4 regions of the Psychrosphaera haliotis genome follow, and region 3 is predicted to be linked to each of the others. Evidence: predicted binding sites of a transcription regulator. Region 3 holds the regulator's gene; each other region holds the start of a gene.
What was found. The regulator sigma-54, encoded in region 3, starts transcription at its own class of promoters, with help from an activator protein. The targets are predictions, from matches to a motif close to GTTGGCACGNNNNTNGNNT.
Positions count from the first base shown of each region.

Region 1: a site for sigma-54 is predicted at 1,506-1,524, ahead of ABD009_RS03010 (FimV/HubP family polar landmark protein). Genes of this name have one in related genera too.
Region 2: a site for sigma-54 is predicted at 1,656-1,674, ahead of ABD009_RS05070 (BON domain-containing protein). Genes of this name have one in related genera too.
Region 4: a site for sigma-54 is predicted at 1,837-1,855, ahead of ABD009_RS04485 (FlgO family outer membrane protein). Genes of this name have one in related genera too.

Region 1 covers NZ_BAAAFQ010000004.1:74,558-77,957, reverse strand. The annotation lists gene ABD009_RS03020 (4-phosphoerythronate dehydrogenase) at 1-391, shown strand, start outside; gene ABD009_RS03015 (aspartate-semialdehyde dehydrogenase) at 399-1,418, shown strand; gene ABD009_RS03010 (FimV/HubP family polar landmark protein) at 1,666-3,400, shown strand, end outside.
Region 2 covers NZ_BAAAFQ010000004.1:561,352-564,751, reverse strand. The annotation lists gene ABD009_RS05080 (methyl-accepting chemotaxis protein) at 1-247, shown strand, start outside; gene ABD009_RS05075 (lysoplasmalogenase) at 453-1,013, shown strand; gene ABD009_RS05070 (BON domain-containing protein) at 1,037-1,582, opposite strand; gene mraZ (division/cell wall cluster transcriptional repressor MraZ) at 2,092-2,550, shown strand; gene rsmH (16S rRNA (cytosine(1402)-N(4))-methyltransferase RsmH) at 2,584-3,400, shown strand, end outside.
Region 3 covers NZ_BAAAFQ010000004.1:687,288-690,687, reverse strand. The annotation lists gene rapZ (RNase adapter RapZ) at 1-46, opposite strand, end outside; gene ABD009_RS05690 (PTS sugar transporter subunit IIA) at 49-498, opposite strand; gene hpf (ribosome hibernation promoting factor) at 589-876, opposite strand; gene ABD009_RS05680 (RNA polymerase factor sigma-54) at 911-2,404, opposite strand; gene lptB (LPS export ABC transporter ATP-binding protein) at 2,457-3,182, opposite strand; gene lptA (lipopolysaccharide transport periplasmic protein LptA) at 3,199-3,400, opposite strand, start outside.
Region 4 covers NZ_BAAAFQ010000004.1:413,724-417,123, reverse strand. The annotation lists gene ABD009_RS04500 (YgiQ family radical SAM protein) at 1-725, opposite strand, end outside; gene ABD009_RS04495 (phosphatase PAP2 family protein) at 995-1,702, shown strand; tRNA gene ABD009_RS04490 (tRNA-Arg) at 1,712-1,787, shown strand; gene ABD009_RS04485 (FlgO family outer membrane protein) at 1,891-2,499, shown strand; gene ABD009_RS04480 (FlgO family outer membrane protein) at 2,509-3,312, shown strand; gene ABD009_RS04475 (FlgO family outer membrane protein) at 3,338-3,400, shown strand, end outside.

The sequences.
Region 1 (3,400 bases), 610 kb from region 3:
AGGCTACAGTTTAGAAGGCAAAGCGACAGGCACAGAAATGCTGTATAAAAACGTGTGCCAATTGTTAAATGTCGCAGCAACAGCCCAGTTAAAAGACTTTTTACCTGAAGCGGCAATATCATCAATTACTCTAAATAAAGATAAAACTGTTAATAATGAAGTCAGCAAGACTTTCACTATTGCACCTAACAACCCACTTAAAACACTAATACATACTGTTTACGACGTTAGACGAGACGATAGTTTATTCAGAAATCTATTAAACGAGCATAGTTTTGATTGGTTGAGAAAAAACTACCCAATACGTCGCGAATGGTCGTCAATTTCGGTAAACTGTCAGCAACCTGAATTAGCAGAGCAACTCAGTTCGCTCGGATTCCATATTAAGTAGAGAAACAATGTCAGAACAAAAATATAATATTGCAATTTTAGGCGCCACAGGATTAGTGGGGCAAAACATTATTGAAGGATTAGCAGATAGAAAATTTCCAGTTGGAGAGTTATTCCCTTTAGGAAGCGAGCGCTCAGCAGGTGAAACAATATCGTTCAAAGGTAAAGACATTGAGGTACTAGACGCCGCTGAGTTTGATTGGAGCCAAGTACAATTAGCTATTTTTAGCGCTGGTTCTGACGCGTCCATGCGTTATGCACCTATCGCAGCTGATTTAGGCGTTGTTGTTATCGACAACACATCTTTTTACCGCTACGAGCCTGAAATTCCGTTGGTGATCCCTGAAGTTAACCCTCATGCATTAGCTGACTTTAGAAATAGAAATATTATTGCCAACCCAAATTGCTCTACAATTCAAATGTTAGTTGCCCTTAAGCCATTACACGACGCTTATGGAATTGACCGAATCAATGTTAGTACTTACCAATCAGTAAGTGGCGCAGGTAAAAAAGGCATCGACGAACTCGTGTCTCAAACCGCTCAGCTGATGAATGGCCGCCCGGTGGAAACAGAAGCGTTTCCGGTACAAATGGCATTTAACGTAATCCCTCAAATAGATTCATTTGAAGATAATGGCTATACACGTGAAGAAATGAAAATGGTGTGGGAAACACATAAAATAATGGGTGATGAAACTATCCGTGTTAACCCAACTGCCGTTCGTGTGCCTGTTTTTTACGGTCATGCAGAGTCAATTCACGTTGAACTACGTCAACCAGTATCAGCAGAAGATGTTAAACAGCTACTCGAGCAGGCGCCTGGCGTTGTTTTAATGAGAGAAGACAAAGAGTTTCCAACCCAGGTGAGCCATGCAAGTGGCCAAGACCAAACTTTTGTTGGCCGTGTTCGTGAAGATATTTCTCACCCTAACGGTATAAATTTATGGGTAGTGGCCGATAACGTTCGTAAAGGGGCGGCAACAAATAGCCTGCAAATTGCAGAGTTATTAATAAAAGACTATCTATAATTAAATCGATAGTTTCCTAAGCCTCGGTTGTATCGGGGCTTTTTTTTGGTCTAAATTTAATAAAGAGACATAAACTTGACAGAATTAAGTGGTACAAGCTTTGCTTTACTTTTTTAAAGTGTTTAAATAATTAAAGTTGAATGCAGGTATTTTAATGTGGTTTTAACCAATACATTTTCTTAAAAACAACTGCATCAACAAACTTTTACCGCATTTGGCGGAACTATATTGAATCTGGAAATTATCAATGCGCTCAAGCTTAAAATTATTTGCTTTGTTTATAATCATAATGTCGTTCTCAACGGCAACCTCTATTTATGCAGATAACAAATTAAAAGGCCCTAAAGGGGTCGACTATGGCGAAATGGGAGAAACTTACGGCCCAATCACTAGCCGAGATACAATGTGGAAACTGGGTAATAAATTCAGACACCGTAATAATGTGTCTGTTTATCAGGTTATGGTAGCCATTCTCAAGAAAAACCCTTCGTCATTTGATTACAATAATTTGAACGGTTTAAAAAATGGCACAATATTAAAGATCCCTAGCCATAAAGAAGTAATGTCAGTAGAGCCTCTTTATGCAAAAGAGCGCGCAGACGCAGATGATGAATTGTGGAAAGATATATTAAGTGGCAAAGCAAATAAACAATCAATTGACGTAGCGTTAGCTCCAATTGAAGCCGCTAAACAAGTTGACGTTACTAACGCGAAAAAAGAAATATCTGAGAAAATTGAAAAGGTAGAACAAAAGCAACTTAAGGCTTTTGAGAATATACAAACTCAACTTGATAGTGCCAAAAACCAAAACCAATCTTTGCAGCAAGAAAATGTAGCATTGCAAGATAAGTTGTCGGCGTTGTCAGACAAGCTTACCAATGTTGAGCAATCATTGGGTAATGAAAGCCAGCTTAGAAATGAAACACAACAAATCTTATCAAAGTTAGAAGAATTGCTGATTCAGCAACAAGAAGAGTTGGCGATCACAAAAGCGCAGGCGGAAGACAAGGGCATAACAGATCAAATTAGCGAGTTCTTATCCTCAACCATTGGCATTATCGTTTTATCTTCTCTGCTTTCAATATCTTTATTAGTTGCTCTTGCTTTATTTCTTAAAAGAAAAAGCTCTCCAACCGCGGATCCGTTAACAGATCCTTTAAACTCTCCTTTAGCTGCTCCAATGGATTCAAACTTTAACCATTCTGAAGCAATGGGTGTTAGTGCAGACTTAGATGTTGATGACAGTTTAGATTCACTAGACCCATTTAGTGATGACTTATCTGGATTGGATGATGATTTAGACTCTCTAGATATGGAAGACGACCTACTAGATGACGTTCCATTAGATGATGACTCGTTGGATGATCTGCCATTAGACGACGATGAGTTACTCTCAGATGATTCCGCGTTTGATGACTCTATAGCCGATGATCAGCTTTTAGATGATGGTTCAGAATTGGAAGAGATTGATTTAGCGGATGACGATGACCAAGCAATCGTTCAAGCGGATGATATAGATGCTCTTCTAGATATGGATGATGAACAAGCAGAAGATGACATTGGTGACGATTTAACCAGTGAATTAGATGCTGACGATATTGTGGCTGAAATTAATGAAAGCCTTCCTGCAGAAGATACGGATGAAACTGCGCCGCCAGATGATGATATGGATACTGGTGTTAATGATTTAGATGACGAGCTTGGCCTAGACGACGATGACTTTGATATTGACTCGTTAATTGACGAAGCGGGATCAACGGAAGAAATTGATGAGCAAACGGATGCTGCTGACGATGATGACTTTGACATTGATTCGCTAATCGATGAAACGCCAAAGGCTGAAGAACCTGCGGAGCAAGAAGACTCTGCCGAAGAAGAAATAGAATTAGAAGATGATGACTTTGACATTGACTCATTGATTGATGGAGTTTCAGATGCTTCATCCGCGGATAGTGTTGAGTTAGATGACGACGATTTTGATA
Region 2 (3,400 bases), 130 kb from region 3:
GTCTTGCGTAGAAGGTTTAACAAACATATCAACCGAAGTTGGTAAGTTAACAGAAGTGAATACTCACGTTGCATCGGCCACTCGTGACCAGTCAGCAGCAACAGGCGAGATAAGCATGAACATTACTGTGATTGCGGAAACGGCAGATGATACTTCCACTAGTATGCAGCGTAGTTATGACTTAGTTACTAAATTAGACGGTGAATCTAAAACGCTTAGCGGCATTATAGGCAAGTTTACTTTATAGACTTACCACTAAAAACATATTGAAACAAAATACATAAGCCCAGCTAACAGTTGGGCTTTTTTCTATAAACAATAATGTGTTACGTTAAGTTGGGTTTGTCTTACTAGGAATCAACCTCATTAAATCTAAAGCCGTTTACTTCCCTATTATATACAGCGTGCAGTGCTTAAGTTATCTGTTTTGTTTAAGCTTGGATGGCTATCCATTGCAATATCTTCATAAAGCCTTGCCTATTTTTATGCTAATTGGTTTTGTTTGGTTTTCATTAGCCGGTAAGTTCAGGTTGCTGTTGTTAGGCGCTTTAGCCTTCTCGGCTGCAGGTGACATTCTTTTAGCGCTTCCCATAAACAATAGCTTTGTATTTGGCTTGTCTGCATTTTTTGTTGCGCATGTGTTTTACCTATTTTTAATTTGCCATTATAAAAAGCTAACCTTTGCAGCAAACAAAATGACATTATCGTTTGTAACGTATTTTATAGTGATGATGGCTTTTGTTTTGCCAAAAACTGACACTTTATTAATACCGGTTCTATTTTATATGTTGGTCATATTCGCAATGGCCATGAGCACTTTAGGCTTAAAAAACCAAAACCCTCTTATAACACTTGGAGCATTAACGTTTGTTGTGTCCGACAGCATTATAGCGATTAACAAGTTTGTGGTAACGGTTCCAGCAGAGGGTTTGAGCATAATGACAACCTATTACTTAGCGCAGGTTTTACTAGTAATGGGTTTTGTAAAAGGGCAAAAAAAAGCCCGCATATAGCGGGCAAGATGGAGAGTATCAGGTTATTCTTCAGTTACTTCTAATTCATCGATAACGCGCTTTACGTCATCAGTATTTTTTGCAATGGCGATGGCTAAGTCATGCTCTGCATCGCTAGATACCAAGCCGCTTAATTTAACGACGCCGTTTTCTGCTTCAATATCAATGTCTGTTGCTGAAACTTCAGACTCTAGTAAGTATTTTGTTTCTAATACCGTGGCGACTTTGGCATCCATCATGGTATTACCAAAACTGCTTTTGTCTTTGTTCATAACGGTGAGTTCATTTTCCACGCTATTTACGCCATCTAATGACTCGATGAGTTCTTCGGCTAGGTCTCGCTCAACTTTGCTGTCGACTTTACCCGTTAAAATCACCACACCTTTTTCTACGTCTGTATTAATGTCAAAGGAGTTTAGGTTTGTATTCATGAGTAAAACGGTTTCAGCTTTGCCGTCTATCCATGCATCTTTACTTTTGTCTTTCCAGTCGTTAGCTTCGGCTTGTGAAGAAAGGCCCAATACACTAACCACTGCTACTGCTGATAAAGTTTTAGTTAACTTATTCATAAACGTCTCCTTAATGATAATCATCTGCGTACCTAAATGCTTCGAGGGTACGCCTGTTTGTTCATTCTAGCTGTTGCCAACTTTGTGCCATTTTTTAAATTACTGAAAGTAAACGGATTTGTTTGTTTTTGGCATTGGTTCAATGGATGCTGTATGAAACATTTACGTAGGAGGTTGTAAATGTTTCAGGCTAAAGCTAGCCAAGTTTTATTAAAGTAGGTGACGTGGGTTTTATTGCTTAAATCGAATTTTTTGGCAAATTTCTAATATTATTTTTTTTGACTTTATTGATAATTTGAAATGCTTACTCCCCACTATTTCCCACGATATTCAGCACCTTATTCAAAAGCCTTGTTTTAAAGGTTCTTTACGGCAAAAACTTGCCGCTTATTAGCTTGACAATATATTGAATGGAAGCCTAAACTGTGTGTTAGTGGGAAATTGTGGGATATATTGGTACCCAGTCCCAAACATAACAGTGGAAATAACAACCACAAAATGGAGCGACAATGTTTCGCGGTGCAAATACCTTATCATTAGACAGTAAAGGACGATTATCGATACCAACTCGATATCGTGAGCTTTTGCTGTCTGAGTCTGAAGGTAAAATGGTTTGTACTGTAGATCTGCACCAGCCGTGTTTGTTGTTATACCCGTTAGTTGAGTGGGAAGAAATTGAATTTAAGTTACGTCAATTATCTTCTATGAATGCTCAAGAACGACGTGTTCAGCGTGTATTACTAGGTAATGCACATGAAGTTGATATGGATAAAGCAGGCCGCATTTTATTACCTGCCCAATTACGTCAACACGCCGAGTTGCAAAAATCGATTGTTTTAACCGGACAACTTAATAAGTTTGAAATGTGGTCGGAAGAACAGTGGCATGCCCAAATGGCAGAAGATATTGCAGCGGAGCTAGAAGGCGATTATGAAATGACAGATCGACTCAAAGAGTTTTCGTTCTAAATATAAATCTAAGTAAATTAAACGGCAGCAATAATGACAGCACACGTATCGGTATTATTAGAAGAATCCATTAATGGCTTAAACATAAAGCCAGATGGGATTTATATCGATTGTACTTTTGGTAGAGGTGGACACTCATCTCACGTTTTAAGTCAACTAAATGAAAATGGCCGTTTAATAGCAATCGATCGTGATCCAACGGCAATAGAAGCTGCAAAGCGTTTTGCCGACAATCCAAGCTTTACCATTGAGCATACACCGTTTTCTGAACTTCTTGCTGTGGCACAAAAGCACGACGTTGTAGGCAAAGTAGACGGTATTCTAATGGACTTAGGTGTGTCATCGCCTCAGTTAGACGAAGCTGACCGAGGATTTAGCTTTATGAAGCCAGGTCCGTTAGACATGAGAATGGACTATAGCCGTGGTATTTCTGCGGCGGATTGGTTAGCTAAAGCCGAAGAAGAAGATATTGTTTTTGCGTTAAAAAATTATGGTGAAGAAAAGTTTGCGAAACGTGTAGCAAGAAAGATCCTTGCTGCGCGAGAAGAATCTCCGATTCTTACGACAACCGATTTAGCTAATTTAGTGGCTGCAACTGTACCAAAGAGTAAGGCTGAGAAGAAACACCCAGCTACTCGCACCTTCCAGGGAATAAGAATATATATAAATAGCGAGTTAGTGGAAATAGAGCGCGCGTTAGATGCGTCGTTAGAAGTCTTGAAGCCTACCGGTCGACTGTCAGTGATTAGCTTTCATTCTTTGGAAGATAGAATTGTTAAGCAATTCATCCGCAAGCAAAGCCAAGGCAAACAAGTGCCTAGAGGCTTGCCTGTGACCGAAGAAGAGTTAA
Region 3 (3,400 bases):
CCGTCTTCCCTGAGCCTGAACGGCCACTAACTATAAATATATGCATGATTAAGCAGCTTCAATTACGTTGTATAAGTCGTTATCTGTTTCGGCACTTCTAATTCGTTTCAGCATATCTTTGTTATCAAAGATTTCTGCAATAGACGCAAGCGTTTGAAGATGCACATCACATTGATCTTCAGGCACTAATAGTGCAAAAAATACGTCTACTGGGCGATTATCAATCGCGTCGTAATTTATTCCAGGGTGACTAACCAATAATACCGCGACTGGTTCACCTTTTGGGGTGATTTTTCCATGAGGAATGGCTACACCATTTCCTATTCCTGTACTTCCTAGTTTTTCGCGATTCATTAGACTCGCCAATATATCTGTGCAAGTTAGATCAGGTAACTTAGTACTAGCAATCTCGGCAATATGCTCTAGGATCTTTTTCTTGCTTTGGCAGTCTGCCAGCACTTTTGTGCAGTCAGGTTGCAGAAGTAACTTTACATTCATGGTTTTATTTTACTGCTATTTTCTTTTGATCTTATCTCAAAAGATGGATTAAAAGTACCGTCCTTGGCACTTTAATTTTAATGAGAGAAGTTAGTGTCGAATTAACTTTTCTTTATGCTTAATAACTTGACGATCAAGTTTATCAATTAATGAGTCAATAGCAGCATACATATCTGTATGCTCCGATGTAGCAAAGAGCTCTCCACCGTTAACATGCATGGTCGCTTCTGCTTTTTGGCTTAGCTTTTCAACGTCTAAAATCACATGGACGTTGTTAATGTGGTCAAAATGACGCTGTAACTTTGCAAATTTCGTATCAACATACTCTTTTAAAGACTCTGTTGCATCGACATGACGACAAGTTAAATTAATTTGCATATGCACTTCCTTCTTAATTGATAAAATGGGTGTATTACACCAATCGTTTTCTCTGGTTTGAAGGGGGAATGTTTAACGACTCCCGGTATTTTGCGATAGTTCTTCTGGCTACTTGGATGCCCTGTTCGGCCAGAATATCGGCAATCTTACTGTCACTTAACGGTTTTACTTGGTTTTCAGCGGCAACTAACTTTCTAATTAAAGCTCTAATTGCGGTTGATGAACATTCACCACCATTTTCGGTGCTAACGTGGCTAGAGAAGAAGTACTTTAATTCAAAGATTCCTCTGGGAGTGTGCATGAATTTTTGTGTTGTCACACGTGATATTGTGGACTCATGCATATCAACCATTTCTGCTACATCGTTTAGAACCATTGGCTTCATAGCTTCTGGACCATATTCAAAAAAGGCTTGTTGCTGCTGTACTATACAATTTGATACCTTCAATAAAGTGTCGTTTCTGCTTTCTAAACTTTTAATAAACCATTTTGCTTCTTGTAAGTGTGAACGAACAAATTGAGCATCAGAGCTATTAGTTGAAGTTTTAGACAGTGAAGCGTACTGTTCGTTCACTTTAATTTTAGGCATAGAATTGGGATTTAGCTCTACTAACCAACGACCTTTTTTCTTAATTACGCTAACATCTGGAATTACATAGTCAATTTCATCTTTAATAACTAAGCTAGCAGGGTTTGGGTTCAGAGACTGAATGAGCTCTAAGGCTTCTTTTAAGTCATTTTCTTTTAATTTTGTTTTACGGAGAATGGTACGGTAATCGCGATTAGCCAGTAGGTCGATATTCTCGGCAATTAAATCAATAGCTTCCTGTCTAAAAGGCGTATCAATACTATATTGTTGCAACTGAACAAGTAGGCATTCTTGCAAGCCTCGGGTAGCAACACCAATAGGATCAAAGTGTTGGATACGCTTTAATACGGCCTCTACTTCTTCAATTTCAACATCTTCAATATCTACAGACTCTACGATGTCTTCTGTTGATACGGTCAAAAAGCCTTTATCATCGATGGCGTCAATAATCGCGGTAGCAATGGCTAAGTCATGTTCTGAAAAAGGAGAAAGATTAAGTTGCCACTTTAGATGGTCTTGAATATCCAGCGTTGTTTCACCCTGGTAAACGGTGTCTTCGCCTTCGTAGGCTGGGCCTGAGCTAGCAGGAGCCGCACTCATGTAATCGTCCCAACTAGAGTCAGTAGGGAGCTCGTCACCTATTGTTTGTTCTTGAATGTTTTCGTTGGTATCACGTTCATCTTTGGTCCATTCAATTTCATCGTCATTTGAATTAGATGCGGCTTCATTTTCATGGCGGTCGTGATTGTCTTTAGGGAGTTCAATATGCTCAACAGAACCATGCTCCTCGTCATTTTCTAACAAGGGGTTGCTGTCCAAGGCTTCTTGGATTTCTTGTTGCAGTTCTAACGACGACAATTGCAACAAACGAATTGCTTGTTGTAATTGAGGGGTCATAGTTAACTGCTGACCCATTTTAAGTTGTAGTGTTGGTCTCATTTGATCCCAGTAAAGTACTGACTAAAATAAACTTATTTGTACTAACAAAATATCAAAGTTTGAACTGGTCACCAAGATAAACTTTCTTCACAATGTCACTTTCTAGTACCTGTGAAGGAGTTCCTTCGGCAATTAGCTCCCCATGACTTACGATATAGGCTTTTTCACAGACATCAAGTGTTTCACGGACATTATGGTCAGTAATAAGAACACCTATTCCCTTTGCAGTTAATTGTTGGATTATTTTTTTGATATCTATCACCGAGATAGGATCAACACCTGCAAAAGGTTCGTCTAAAAGAATAATTTTTGGATCTGCCGCTAAAGCACGTGCAATCTCTACCCTGCGACGTTCACCGCCAGATAAGGCCATACCAAGGCTGTCCCGTATATGATCGATATGAAACTCCGCAATAAGATCATCTAACAAGTCTGCTTGCTGGTTAGCATCAATGTCTTTGCGCATTTCTAGAACTGACATGATGTTTTGTGAAACCGTAAGCTTTTTAAATATCGAAGACTCTTGTGGAAGATAACCGATACCTTTACGAGCTCTTACGTGCATAGGCTCATGACTTAAATCGTTTTCGTCGAGTTGGATAACGCCTTTATCATTTGGTACAAGACCTACAATCATATAAAACGTGGTTGTTTTGCCTGCGCCATTAGGTCCTAGTAAACCCACAACTTGTCCGGCTTCAACCGACAGGCTTACATCTTTAACAACTTGTCTACTTTTATAAGATTTGGCTAAATGCTTGGCCACCAACTTGGTCATATTAGGTTTTCTCTACTTAGTTATTTGGCTGTGTTTTTTTTGTTTTAATAGTCGTTGTTACACGGCCACCTGTTGATTTATCGCCGTCTGCTTTAACTCGCTGAGCATTTAAATCAAAGACAATATTGCCACTTTCAACAATTGAGCTGCCTTGCTTATATTTAGCTTCGCCGTTTAGCTCCAAAACTCGATCGTTAATCATATATACAATTTCGTTA
Region 4 (3,400 bases), 270 kb from region 3:
GCGTCTTTTAATACGATGGCAGTACCACGGACATTCTTGATTTCTTTGATGTCTTCGCCTCTTGAAAGGCGATGTGTGATTTCCACCAGAGGACGCTCTGCATTACCAAAAATAAGCATGTCAGCTTTAGAATCAAAAATAACCGAGCGGCGCACTTTGTTTGACCAATAATCATAGTGGCCAATACGGCGTAAACTCGCTTCAATACCACCAATAACAATTGGCACACCTTTAAAGGCTTCACGACAACGCTGAGAATAAACAGTAACGGCTCTATCTGGGCGCTTTCCACCAATATTATCTGGTGTGTAGGCATCATCGTGACGTAATTTTCTGTCAGCGGTATAACGGTTAATCATGGAATCCATGTTGCCGGCAGTAATACCAAAATACAGGTTCGGTTTGCCTAAACGCTGAAAGTCATCTTTGCTGTGCCAATCTGGTTGATCAATGATCCCAACTCGGAAACCTTGTGACTCCAACATACGCCCAATTACGGCCATGCCAAAGCTAGGGTGATCAACATATGCATCACCGGTAACGATAATAACATCACAGCTGTCCCAACCTAATAAGTCCATTTCTTCACGGGTGGTTGGGAAAAATGGCGCTGGGCCAAAACATTCAGCCCAGTATTTAGGGTAGTCCCACAGTTTCTTATCGGTTTTCACCGTCGCCGCTGGCGGTTTTATCGGTGAACTTGGACGTGCGGTTTTTGCTTGCATTTGGACTACCTTTGTAAATTTCATTTCCACAGCATTTAGTATAGTGCTTGTGAACGGACGCGCGATTATACAGACTTTTCACGTAAAGGTGAAAAGCAATCAGAATATTATTTGTATTAATTTTAATCATCACGCTATGCTTTTGAACAATCTTGTTTTTTTTGAATTGTTTAAATTATGTTCAAGAATTAACAAAATAGTAGTTGATAATAATGAAAAACCCTGCTTAAAATGCATTAGCAAATTTCATGGATATAATAAAAAAAATAATGAAAACTGGAATCAAATTTGCGGTATTCGTGGTGTTATCACTACTTTTTGCCATTTTTACAGAAGTTGATCTAACCGTATCAAGTTGGTTCTACGACGCTAATAATGGTGGTTTCTACTTTAACAATTATGCATTTGTTCAAGTCATTTATGACATATTCAAACATATGCCTAAGCTTCTCCTTCCTGCGTTTATCATTTTTATAATATTAAGCATAAAACTGGCTTGGTGCTGTAACCAAAGAAAGTTATGTAGCTTTGCTCTCATCGCTATTTTGGTCGGGCCAGGCATCATTGTACATACGGTTTTTAAAGACAACTGGGATAGAGCAAGACCACGCCAAATTGAAGCTTTTGGTGGTGATAAAGTATTTTCGCCAGCTTGGGTTATATCTGATCAATGTGAACGGAACTGTTCGTTTGTTAGCGGTCACGCTGCTATGGGTTACTACTTTATGATTTTAGGTTGGTTGTTGAACTCTCGACGTTGGCTCTATTTTGGTATTGGTCTAGGAACTCTTGTTGGTATGATACGAGTTGTTCAAGGTGGCCACTTTTTAAGTGACGCAATTCTTGCGGGCTTTATTGTTTATTGGAGCTTCTGGGGCATTGCTGCTCTTATGAAAGTACCTCAGCCTGGCAGCAGGGTAACAAAGGATCCTGAATCAAAATCACCCGTAGATGCAAAAATTCCACAAGTGACTTAGCTATAAAAAGTCCTCTTAGTTCAACTGGATAGAACAAGGGCCTCCTAAGCCTTAGATACAGGTTCAAGTCCTGTAGAGGACGCCAATCCCCTCGGCAAATCTTTACCTATTAGGTTTTCTTTAACCTACGGTAAACTGGCATTTATATTGCTTTAAATTAATAAGATCTTTATTGTTGGTTTAAAAATATGAAACAGTTTTTACTCGTCCTAACCTTGCTTTTGTCAGGCTGCACAACTATTGAACGTTTAGCTGAGTTGCAAAACCCGCCGGTAGAAAAGGGTTATGAGCAATATCAGCCTGAGCGTGCAGGCGCGTCTTTTCATGGCCACGTAGAACAACTCGCTAGACAATTGTTGAATACTACAAACCATTTCAATATTGGTCAGCCTATTTTAGTCGGCACCTTTTTGCCAGCTAACACCCTTTCGGAAGAAAAGAATGACTCTCTTTCGCCATTTGGAATTCAAATTCAAGAAAGCTTTGTTACTTTTTTGACACAGGCTGGACTCAAGGTCACCGAATTTAAAGTACAAAAGCAGGTTATTATTTCTGATCAAGCTGATAGATTTATGAGCCGAGATGTAAACAGTTTAGAAAATAATATCACCGCCGATTACCTATTAGTTGGTCATTACGTTCAGCAAGAAAATGAATTAGTGGTGAATGCCAGAATAATCGACTTATCAAATAAAACGGTAGTTGCGGCAGCAACCGATTACATACCAATGAATGCAATGTGGAGTCACGAAAAAGTGAAGCTGAAAAATGAAAAACTATACCGTGGCGAATACTAGGAGCAAATCATGAAAAAAATAATCCCTCTTATAATAGCGACTAATATTACCGCTTGTTCGTCTATTTCTGACTGGTCTGTAGAAGAGTCTTATAATGATGATATTAAAGTTGAGCAGGCCGCTAATGAAAATAGCACTGACGTTAAGACTGCAAACGCATTAGTGAGCGAATCCGAAGAGGCTTCATTAGCTCCAAAGCCAAGATTAGATAACGAAAATGTAATGACGGCAAATGATGCGAGCTTAAAGTTCCAGAATGACTACCGCAGTCATTTGTTGGGAAAAATGAATGAAATGGGCAAGCAACAACCTAATCGAGGCGGTCGTGATAAAAATATCAACTTTTACGTTCGTGGATTAATGCAAGACTTAGTGTCTAATATGAAATACGTAAATTCGAGTACGCCTATAGCCGTAACGAGTTTCGTGATGTTAGATAGTGACTTTCAGTACTCTGACATATTAGGCAAGCAAATATCCGAGAGCTTTATCCATGAGGTTCACAAATTTGGTATTCCTGTTATAGATTTCAAAACTACAGATTTTGTGCGCGTCACGCCAGATGGCGATTTCATTTTTAGTAAAGACTACTTAGAGTTAGAAGGTGACTTACCAATCAAATATGCCGTTGCTGGAACGTTAACAAAGCAACTTACTGGTTATTTGATTAATGCTCGTGTTGTTGGAATTGATTCAAAAGCGGTTGTCGCATCGGCACAAGGTTTTTTGCCTAATAATGTCGTTAACCAATTAACTTCGAGCGGCTTTAATGATGGTATACCAGTTGTATCTTCTGAGCGAAATGTAGATTAAACAACATCTTGTTAGGTGAGTCGTTATGATATCGAAAAAATCAAATGTTAGAGTGCTACTTTATGTTAGCGGGTTGGCTTTACTATCG